3 regions of the Janthinobacterium sp. GMG1 genome follow, and region 2 is predicted to be linked to each of the others. Evidence: predicted binding sites of a transcription regulator. Region 2 holds the regulator's gene; each other region holds the start of a gene.

Region 1 (3,273 bases), on a different contig from region 2:
TGGCGTTTTCACCGGGCGCATAGCGGTCGATCAACACGCCGTTCAGGCGCGATTCCAGGCCCTTCGGCGTTTCCAGCCAGCGCACGGATTTCGCCGGCGAGCACACGCCGTGCGTGTTCGGCGCCTCGCCCGTCGCATACGACGACAGCGCGCAGCGCCCTTCGACCATCACGCACAGGCTGCCGAAGCCGAAAACCTCGATCTCGACTTCCGTCTTGGCGATCAATTGCTCGACCTGCGCCATCGACAGCACGCGCGGCAGCACGGCGCGGGCGATGCCGAAGTGTTCATGGTAAAAATTGATGGCTTCGTAGTTGGTGGCCGAGCCCTGCACGGACAGGTGCAGGCGCAGCTGCGGGTGGTGCTGGGCCGCATACGCCATCAGGCCAGGATCGGCCACGATCATGGCGTCGATGCCGGCTTGCGCGGCGCGGTCGATGGCGCTGCGCCACACGGCCCAGTTGTGCGGCTGCGGATAGGTGTTCAGCGCCAGCAGCACCTTGCGTCCATATTGATGGGCGTAGCGCACGCCCTCGGCGATGGCCTTCTCGTCGAAATTGAGGCCGGCGAAATTGCGCGCATTGGTGGCATCGCGAAAGCCCAGGTAGACGGTGTCGGCGCCATTGTCGACGGCCGCTTTCAAGGCAGGCAGGCTGCCGGCGGGGCAGACCAGTTCCAGCGGTCCGGCCACGCGGGTGGCGGTGGTTGAATCAAGCATCATGATATTCACAGTCCTGTATCGGCTCAGGGTGCAGACTATAGCCCCGCCCATGCCGCCCAGTCCTTGACGCAGGTGAAGGAATGCATGCATGGCTGGCGCGCGTTCAACTTGCTTGACCTGGCTGTAAAATGCCCCACTTTTCTCCCTCTTCGATTGCCCGCCATGACCCGCAAACCGCTGCTGATTTTCCTGCTCACCCTGTTCCTCACCGCGCTGCAAGTGCAGTGGGCCGGCCCGGCCGATGGCTATGACGCAGAGACCATCTCCGTCCTGTCGCCGGAAGTACTGGGCGCGTATCCGGGCGTGCTGCTGCTGTTCCTGCTGGCCGTGTTCGCGCGCCGCCAACTGCCGCTGCTGCGTCAGGCCGCCATCTGCACGGGCCTGCTGGCCGTCTACTGGCTGCTGGCGAACTACGTGACGTTCGACGCACGCGTGGCCAGCTGGAGCACCTACTCGCCGCTGGAAATCTGGGCGCACGTGCTGCCCGCCTCCGTCGCCAGCATCGCCGCCTGCGGCGTCGCGTTCTTTTGCGCGAGCTGGCTGATCCTGCGCGAAACGCGCTGGAACAAAACCGGTTGAGGTGGTTTTTTCACCTGCATCAAGGATTCGTCACGCAACTGCACGCACCCTTTGACGCCACTATATTTAGTGATTAATCTCCATAAAAACACCGCATGTTGTGTTTATTGGAGGTTTCATGACGACAAATGCAGTTTCCCCCACACGCGGCCAGGTCGATGTCGCCGCGTCCATCAATGAATACCTGGACCGGCGCGACTGGCGTGTCAACGCCAATGCCAACCAGGGCTACTCGCTGGGTGGCCTGATACTCAACGTGTCGGGCAAGGTCATCGCCAACTACTGGCTGGACCAGGTGTATCCGCCGGAAGTGGGCGCGGCGCACCGCGAAGCGGCGCTGCACATCCACGACCTCGACATGCTGGCCGGCTATTGCGCCGGCTGGTCGCTGCGCACCCTGCTGCACGAAGGCTTGAATGGCGTGCCGGGCAAGATCGAATCGGGCCCGCCGAAACACATGTCGAGCGCCATCGGCCAGATCGTCAATTTCCTCGGCACCCTGCAAAACGAGTGGGCCGGCGCGCAGGCGTTCAGCTCCTTCGACACCTACATGGCGCCCTACATCCGCAAGGACAGCCTGCGCTACGAAGACGTGCGCCAGTACATGCAGGAGCTGATCTTCAACCTCAACGTGCCATCGCGCTGGGGCACGCAAACGCCATTCACCAACCTCACGTTCGACTGGGTCTGCCCGGACGACCTGCGCGAACAGATTCCCGTCATCGCCGGCCAGGAGATGGACTTCAGCTATGGCGAGCTGCAGGCGGAGATGGACATGATCAACCGCGCCTACATCGAGATCATGATGGCGGGCGACGCCAAGGGACGCGTGTTTACCTTCCCCATCCCCACCTATAACATCACCGAGGATTTCGACTGGCATAGCGAAAACGCGGAACGCCTGTTCGAGATGACGGCCCGCTACGGCCTGCCCTACTTCCAGAACTTCATCAATTCGGAACTCAAGCCGAACATGATCCGCTCCATGTGCTGCCGCTTGCAGCTGGACTTGCGCGAACTGCTCAAAAGGGGCAATGGCCTGTTCGGTTCCGCCGAGCAGACCGGTTCCCTGGGCGTGGTGACGATCAACTGCGCGCGCCTGGGCCACTTGTGGCGCGGCGACGAGCCAGCGTTGCTGGCCGACCTGGACCGCCTGCTGGAACTGGGCAAGACCAGCCTGGAAATCAAGCGCCGCACCATCGAGGAACTGATGCAGCAAGGCCTGTTCCCGTACACGAAACGCTACCTGGGCACCCTGCGCAATCACTTTTCCACCCTGGGCGTGAACGGCATCAACGAGATGATCCGCAATTTCAGCGGCGACGCTTACGACATCACGTCCGCCGAAGGCCATGCGCTGGCGATACGTCTGCTCGACCACGTGCGCGCCCGCATGGTGGCCTTCCAGGAAGAGACGGGCCATATGTACAACCTGGAAGCGACGCCGGCCGAAGGCACGACGTACCGCTTCGCCCGCGAAGACCGCAAGCGCTATCCCGCCATCCTGCAGGCGGGAACAAGCGACAACCCGTACTACACGAATTCGTCGCAGCTGCCCGTCGGCCACACGGACGACCCGTTCGAGGCGCTGGAATTACAGGACGCGCTGCAGCGCAAGTATACGGGCGGCACGGTGCTGCACCTGTACATGACGGAAGCGCTGTCGGATGCGAGCGCGTGCCGCGAGCTGGTAAAACGCGCCCTGAGCCGCTTTTCGCTGCCCTACATTACCGTCACGCCCACGTTTTCCATCTGCCCGCGCCACGGCTACCTGGCCGGCAAACATGAATTCTGTCCCACCTGCGACGCGGAACTGATCGCCCGCAAGCAGTCCGATTTCGCTCACCCACTCAAGGAAACGCCATGAACGCACGTCCCGACTTCACTCCCGCCATCACCCTGCTCGACACCGAACGCCAGCGCTGCGAAATCTGGACGCGCGTGATGGGCTACCACCGCCCCGTCGCCTCGTT
Region 2 (3,273 bases):
CTTGTCCGCCTGGCCCGCCTCGCCATGCAACAGCAAGGCCACGCGCACGCTGGCCACGCGCTTCCAGTGCGTGCGCCGTTGAAAATCGCGCTGGCGCGCGGCCGCATCCGCACCCGCCAGCACCAGCGCCGCATCGTCAGCGTCGAGCGCGCTGGCGTTGACATAGCGGTTCGCCACGCCATCGGGCGGCGTATCCGTGTCGAGGCCATACAGCACCTGGAAGCCGTCGATGCCTCGGATGATGGCGTCCGCGCCCCAGCCGTTCGCGCCACGGTATTTGCAGCGCAGCTCGCCATCGCCATCGGCGCCCTGCGCTACATAGAAAATGCTCCAGCCCCGCTGCGCCTCCGTTTGCGCGGCGCCCACGCCAAAGCCGCCGCAATTGAGGACGGATCCGTCTCCGCCCTCAATTGCGCCGGCGCCGTAATAGCGCAGGGCCAGCACGTCGCTGCCATGCAGGACATCGGGCAGCGCGCCGCTGATGCCTTCGCTGTTCTTGCCCAGGCTGCGCGCGTCGAGCCCGGCGACATTGGCGCTGTCATCATCGGCATGGGCGACGGGCGCGGCGCTGCTGTCCCAGTTCACGTACGCCGTCTGGCGCACGGCGCGGGCGATGGCGTCGAGCGCATAGCGGCCGTTGTCGTCCAGGCGCGCGCTGGCGGACTGGTCGCCATAACTGCCGCTGGCCGCCAGCAACACGCTACTGGCGGCCAGCATCAGCAGCGCACCGAGCGACAGGGCCACCAGCAATTCGACCAGGCTCATGCCGCGACGCCGGCTCCACGCTGCAAACACGCAGTTCATGCGCCGCCTCCGCCCAGCTGGAATGCCAGCCTGGGCAGCGACTCGCCCGACGCATTCTCGGCGGGCGAGCCATCGGGCAAGCGGGCGCGCCAGCCCAGCTTGATGACGATGGGCGCACCCTTGCCGCCGCTGCACGCCCAGTGCAAGCCTTGGGCGGCGGCATCCCACGCGGAAGTGTCGCGGCAGATGCGCAGGCGCGCGCTGGGCAAGGCCGCATGCAGCCCTTGCTTCCATTCGGCGATGTCGAATTGCGCCAGCTCGGCCGCGCTGCAGGCGGTGGCGCCAAAACAGTCCGGCGCACCGCCGCCCGCTTCGGCGTCGTCCGCCGCCGCGTAGGCCACGTTCAGGTAGGGATTGGCCGTATCCGGACCATGCATGAGCACGCTGTTCGCGCGCATGCGCTCGGCCATGCCGGCGGCCAGTTGCACGCCCGCCGACAACAGCGCCGACTCATGGCGCGCGCGCAGGGAGTTCAGTTGCAGGATGCTGGCACCGAGCAGGCCCAGCGCCAACAGCAGCAGCGACACCAACACCTCGATGAGGCTGCTGCCACCGGCAGGAAACATAGTGCGACCGCCCTTGCCCATGCGCTACTCCCTTTCGCAGAAAGAGTCGCAAGAACAGGCGGCCCAGATACAAGATAGGCGCGCGCAAAAAGCTGGATCTGCGCTAGCGCAAACAGTACGGTGATAAGGTGAGAAGAACAGCGCTGGTATTGATCAGGCCGCTTGCCAGGCGCGCGCTGGCGTGGTGAAAACGGGGCACATGAGCGGCCCCGTTGTCGGCAAAGTGAACGTCAGAGTGCGTCAGGGCTTGCGCGCCTGCCCCACTTCGGCAATCGCATCCTGGAATTCGGCCAGGTCTTCGAAATTTTTATACACCGAGGCGAAGCGGATGTAGGCGATCTTGTCGAGGCGCTTCAGTTCCTGCATGACGAGTTCGCCGATATAGCCGGAATCGACTTCGCGCAAGCCGCTGGTCAGCAGTTTTTCCTGGATGGATGCGATGGCCGTATCCACAGAGGCGGCCGCGACGGGACGCTTGCGCAAGGCCAGCATTAAACTGCCGCGCAACTTATCCGCAGCGAACTCCGTCCGGCTGCCATTCTTTTTGACGACGGCCGGCATGATAAGTTCAATGCGCTCGTACGTGGTAAACCGCTTGTCGCATTTGCCGCAGCGGCGGCGGCGCCGAATGGCATCCCCTTCCTCCGATACGCGCGTATCGAGAACCTGGGTGTCGCCGTGCTGGCAAAATGGACATTTCATGGGCTGGCTACAACTTTATAGTAATAATTACGGGAAATCGCCGCCCTTGTACAAAGGGCGCCCGAATCACTCCGGGCGCCCTTGGGCACGAAGGAATGTGTCATACAGAATCTTACTCCGTATGACACATTCTGGACAAATAATTATGCTGCGTACACAGGGTGCGCGTCGGCCAGGACTTTCACGGCCGCTTTGACGCGCTCGATGGTGGCGGCGTCATGCGGATTGTCCAGCACGTCGGCGATCAGGTTGCCCACTTCTTCCGCTTGCGCTTCCTTGAAACCGCGCGTCGTCATCGCCGGGCTGCCCAGGCGGATGCCCGAGGTGACGAATGGTTTTTGCGGGTCGTTCGGGATGCCGTTCTTGTTGCAGGTGATGTGCGCGGAACCGAGGATGGCTTCGGCTTCCTTGCCCGTCAGGTTCTTGGCGCGCAGGTCGACCAGCATGACGTGCGATTCGGTGCCGCCGGAAACAATGCGCAGGCCGCGCTTGATCAGGGTTTTCGCCAGCACGTCGGCGTTCTTGATCACTTGCTTCTGGTATTCGACGAACTCAGGACTCAGCGCTTCCTTGAAGGCGACAGCCTTGCCGGCGATCACGTGCATCAGCGGGCCGCCCTGGATGCCAGGGAAGATGGCCGAGTTGATGGCTTTTTCGTGTTCGGCCTTCATCAGGATGATACCGCCGCGCGGGCCGCGCAACGATTTGTGCGTGGTCGAGGTGACGAAGTCGGCGAACGGCACCGGGTTCGGGTACAGGCCGGCGGCGATCAGGCCGGCGTAGTGGGCCATGTCGACCATGAAGTAGGCGCCAACTTCCTTGGCAATCTTGCCGAAGCGTTCAAAGTCGATCTTTTTCGAGAACGCGGAGGCGCCGGCGATGATCAGTTTTGGCTTGCGTTCGCGGGCCAGGCGTTCCATCGCCTCGTAGTCGATGTCTTCTTCCGCCGTCAAACCGTAGGAGACGACGTCAAACCATTTGCCGGACATGTTCAGCGGCATGCCGTGGGTCAGGTGGCCGCCTTCGGCCAGCGACATACCCATGATCAGGTCGCCTGGTTTCAACATGGCGAAGAACACGCCCTGGTTCGCCTGCGAGCCGGAGTTCGGCTGCACGTTCGCGCATTCGGCGCCGAACAGCTGTTTCACGCGGTCGATGGCCAGTTGCTCGGCCACGTCGACGTATTCGCAGCCACCGTAGT
Region 3 (3,273 bases), on a different contig from region 2:
TTCCCGGCAATGTGCGGGAACTGGAAAACCTGCTGGAGCGGGCGCTGGCCTTTGCCGACGGCGGCGTGATTGCGCTCGACGGGCTGGCCTTGCCCTCCGCGGCGGGCAGCATACCCTTGCGGGCGGCACCAGCAACGCCGGCCTTGCCGGAACGGCAACTGTGCCTGCCCGGCATGGCGGCGCATGGCGTGGCCCCGGCCTTGCCGCTGGACATGTATTTGCGCCAGGCCGAGCGCGACATGATCATGCTGGCGCTGGTGCAGGCGCGCTACCACCGTGCGCGGGCGGCACGCCAGCTGGGCCTGAGCGTGCGCCAGTTGCGTTACCGCATGCAGAAATTGACGATACAGGAAGCCCTATTTGATGAGCGCATGGATGATAGATGAAGACGGCTGGTGCGACGGCGCGTTGCGCTATGACTCGCCGTACCACGATGCGCGCCCGGACGGGGTGCATGTCGATTTGCTGGTGATCCATAACATCAGTTTGCCGGGTGGCCACTTTGGCGGACCGCATGTGTCGGACTTGTTTACGGGCCGGGTAGATTATAATGCCGATCCTTCTTTCGCCGACCTGCGTGGCTTGCAGGTGTCGGCGCACTTTTTTGTGCGGCGCGATGGTGCGCTGTTGCAATATGTTTCTACTGATCAACGTGCCTGGCATGCGGGCGCGTCCACCTTCGAGGGACGCCCGCAGTGCAATGGCTATTCCATCGGTATCGAAATGGAAGGCGCGGACGATGTGCCCTTCCAGCGGCGGCAATATCATGTGCTGGCGGCGCTGACGGCGGCACTGGTGGCGCGCTACGGACTGTCCCAGGTGCGCGGTCACGAGCATATTGCGCCGGGAAGGAAGACGGATCCGGGGCCGTTTTTCGACTGGTATTTTTACCAAGAGTGCTGGCTGGAAATTCTGTGCGGGCAGCCTGCGTTAGCGCTTACTTCGCGGGGATTGGGCTTCCCATCCATGCCCTGAAAAGTCAACCGAAATCGTATATGAAAATACAAAAAATTACGCCCGCGGATGCCGGAAAACTATTGCATCCCCCTCCGATGGGCACTACAATTAGTGCAGAAGTTGGATGTAAAGACTATATGTAGTGCCATCACAGACGTTTTCAGAATTATTGTCAAAGCTACCCGGATTGCTGATAAAGCACTGGAACTGGCGGTTTATCACCCTTGATCGTGTTTTGCGCCAGCCGGGCAGTGCGGTGTGGCGAGATGGATACTGACCTGTTTTATGCATTATAAATTTACTATTTAGCAACAAATACCTGAAGAAACCCTGACCATCGGGCGTTCTATTCAACAACACACGCGGCAGCAAAACTGCAGGCTGACTTTAGCTGACAACGGGAGCTTCAATGCAATCACCACAAGATATTTCCATCCATCCAACGCCAGTATCGCCAGCGCCAGGCGCGGCCAACAGCGTAGCGAGCACGGGCGCGGCATTGGGCGACTATCGCATCATCCGCCGCAACGGCGCGGTGGTGGCATTTGAGCCTTCGAAGATCGCCATCGCCATGACCAAGGCGTTTTTGGCCGTTAACGGCGGCCAGGGCGCAGCCTCGGCACGCATCCGCGAACTGGTGGAACAACTGACCGACGGCGTGGTCGCCGCGCTGGTGCGCCGCCATCCGGGCGGCGGCACCTTCCATATCGAAGACGTGCAAGACCAGGTGGAACTGTCGCTGATGCGTTCGGGTGAGCACGACGTGGCGCGTGCCTACGTGCTGTACCGCGCCAAGCACATGGAAGAGCGTCGGCTGCAGAAGGAAGCGCAGGGCGCTTCCGCGCAAGTTTCCGCACCACAATTGAACGTGCTGGATAACGGCGTGCGCCGCCTGCTGGACATGCAGGAAGTGCGCGACCTGATCAACGCCGCCTGCGCCGGCCTGGAAAAGCACGTCGATGCCGACGCCATCCTCGCTGAAACCGTGAAAAACCTGTACGACGGCGTGCCTGTCGAAGAGCTGCACAAGTCGGCCATCCTGGCGGCGCGCGCGCTGATGGAAAAAGACCCGGCCTACAGCCAGGTCACGGCCCGCATCCTGCTGCACACGGTGCGCAAGGAAGTGTTCGGCAAGGAAGTGCCGCAAGCGGCCGCTGCCGCCGAATACCTGACGTATTTCCCGCAATACATCGCCAAGGGCATCGCCGCCGAGCTGCTGAACCCGGTACTCGCCAGTTTCGACCTGGAGCGTCTGGCAAAAGCCATCGTCGCCGACCGCGACTTGCAGTTCGGCTACATCGGCCTGCAAACCCTGTATGACCGCTACTTCCTGCACATCCAGGACGTGCGCATCGAAATGCCGCAGGCGTTCTACATGCGCGTGGCCATGGGCCTGGCGCTGAATGAAGCGGACCGCGAAGCGCGCGCCATCGAGTTCTACAGCCTGCTGTCCTCGTTCGACTTCATGAGCTCGACCCCGACCCTGTTCAACTCGGGCACCCTGCGTTCGCAGCTGTCGTCGTGCTACCTGAGCACCGTCTCGGATGACCTGGAAGGCATCTACGACGCCATCAAGGACAACGCGCTGCTGGCCAAGTTCGCCGGCGGCCTGGGTAACGACTGGACGCCAGTGCGCGCCCTGGGCGCCCACATCAAGGGTACCAACGGCAAGTCGCAAGGCGTGGTGCCGTTCCTGAAAGTAGTCAATGACACGGCCGTGGCGGTCAACCAGGGCGGCAAGCGCAAGGGCGCCGTCTGCGCCTACCTGGAAACCTGGCACATGGATATCGAGGAATTCCTCGACCTGCGCAAGAACACGGGCGACGACCGCCGCCGCACGCACGACATGAACACGGCGAACTGGATTCCCGACATGTTCATGAAGCGCGTCATGGAAAAAGGCGATTGGACCCTGTTCTCGCCGTCGGACACGCCAGACCTGCACGACAAGGTCGGCAAGGCCTTCGAACAGGCTTACCTGGGCTACGAAGCCAAGGCTGCCGCCGGCGAAATCCGCGTCTTCAAGAAGATCGCCGCGCTGGACCTGTGGCGCAAGATGCTGTCGATGCTGTTTGAAACGGGCCACCCATGGATCACGTTCAAGGATCCTTGCAACATCCGCAGCCCGCAGTCGCACGTCGGCGTCGTTCACAGCTCGAACCTGTGCACGGAAATCACGCTGAACACGGGACCTGACGAAATCGCCGTCTGCAACCTCGGCTCCGTCAACATGCCGGCGCACATGAAGGAAGGCAAGCTCGATCACGTCAAGCTGGCCAAGACCGTGCGCACCGCCATGCGCATGCTCGACAACGT

What was found. Region 2 encodes NrdR, which represses ribonucleotide reductase genes. Its sites were predicted from a motif close to CACNANATNTNGTG; they were not measured.
Region 1: a site for NrdR is predicted at 1,359-1,372, ahead of SJI03_RS22190 (ribonucleoside triphosphate reductase). Genes of this name have one in related genera too.
Region 3: a site for NrdR is predicted at 1,089-1,102, ahead of SJI03_RS02360 (ribonucleoside-diphosphate reductase subunit alpha). Genes of this name have one in related genera too.

Annotation. Positions count from the first base shown of each region.
Region 1 is NZ_JAXQNT010000009.1:136,489-139,761, forward strand. It holds gene ubiU (ubiquinone anaerobic biosynthesis protein UbiU) at 1-721, opposite strand, end outside; gene SJI03_RS22185 (hypothetical protein) at 884-1,300, shown strand; gene SJI03_RS22190 (ribonucleoside triphosphate reductase) at 1,419-3,167, shown strand; gene nrdD (anaerobic ribonucleoside-triphosphate reductase) at 3,164-3,273, shown strand, end outside.
Region 2 is NZ_JAXQNT010000014.1:82,955-86,227, reverse strand. It holds gene SJI03_RS26170 (PilW family protein) at 1-804, opposite strand, end outside; gene pilV (type IV pilus modification protein PilV) at 801-1,391, opposite strand; gene nrdR (transcriptional regulator NrdR) at 1,611-2,072, opposite strand; gene glyA (serine hydroxymethyltransferase) at 2,216-3,273, opposite strand, start outside.
Region 3 is NZ_JAXQNT010000001.1:510,150-513,422, forward strand. It holds gene SJI03_RS02350 (sigma-54 dependent transcriptional regulator) at 1-386, shown strand, start outside; gene ampD (1,6-anhydro-N-acetylmuramyl-L-alanine amidase AmpD) at 364-975, shown strand; gene SJI03_RS02360 (ribonucleoside-diphosphate reductase subunit alpha) at 1,367-3,273, shown strand, end outside.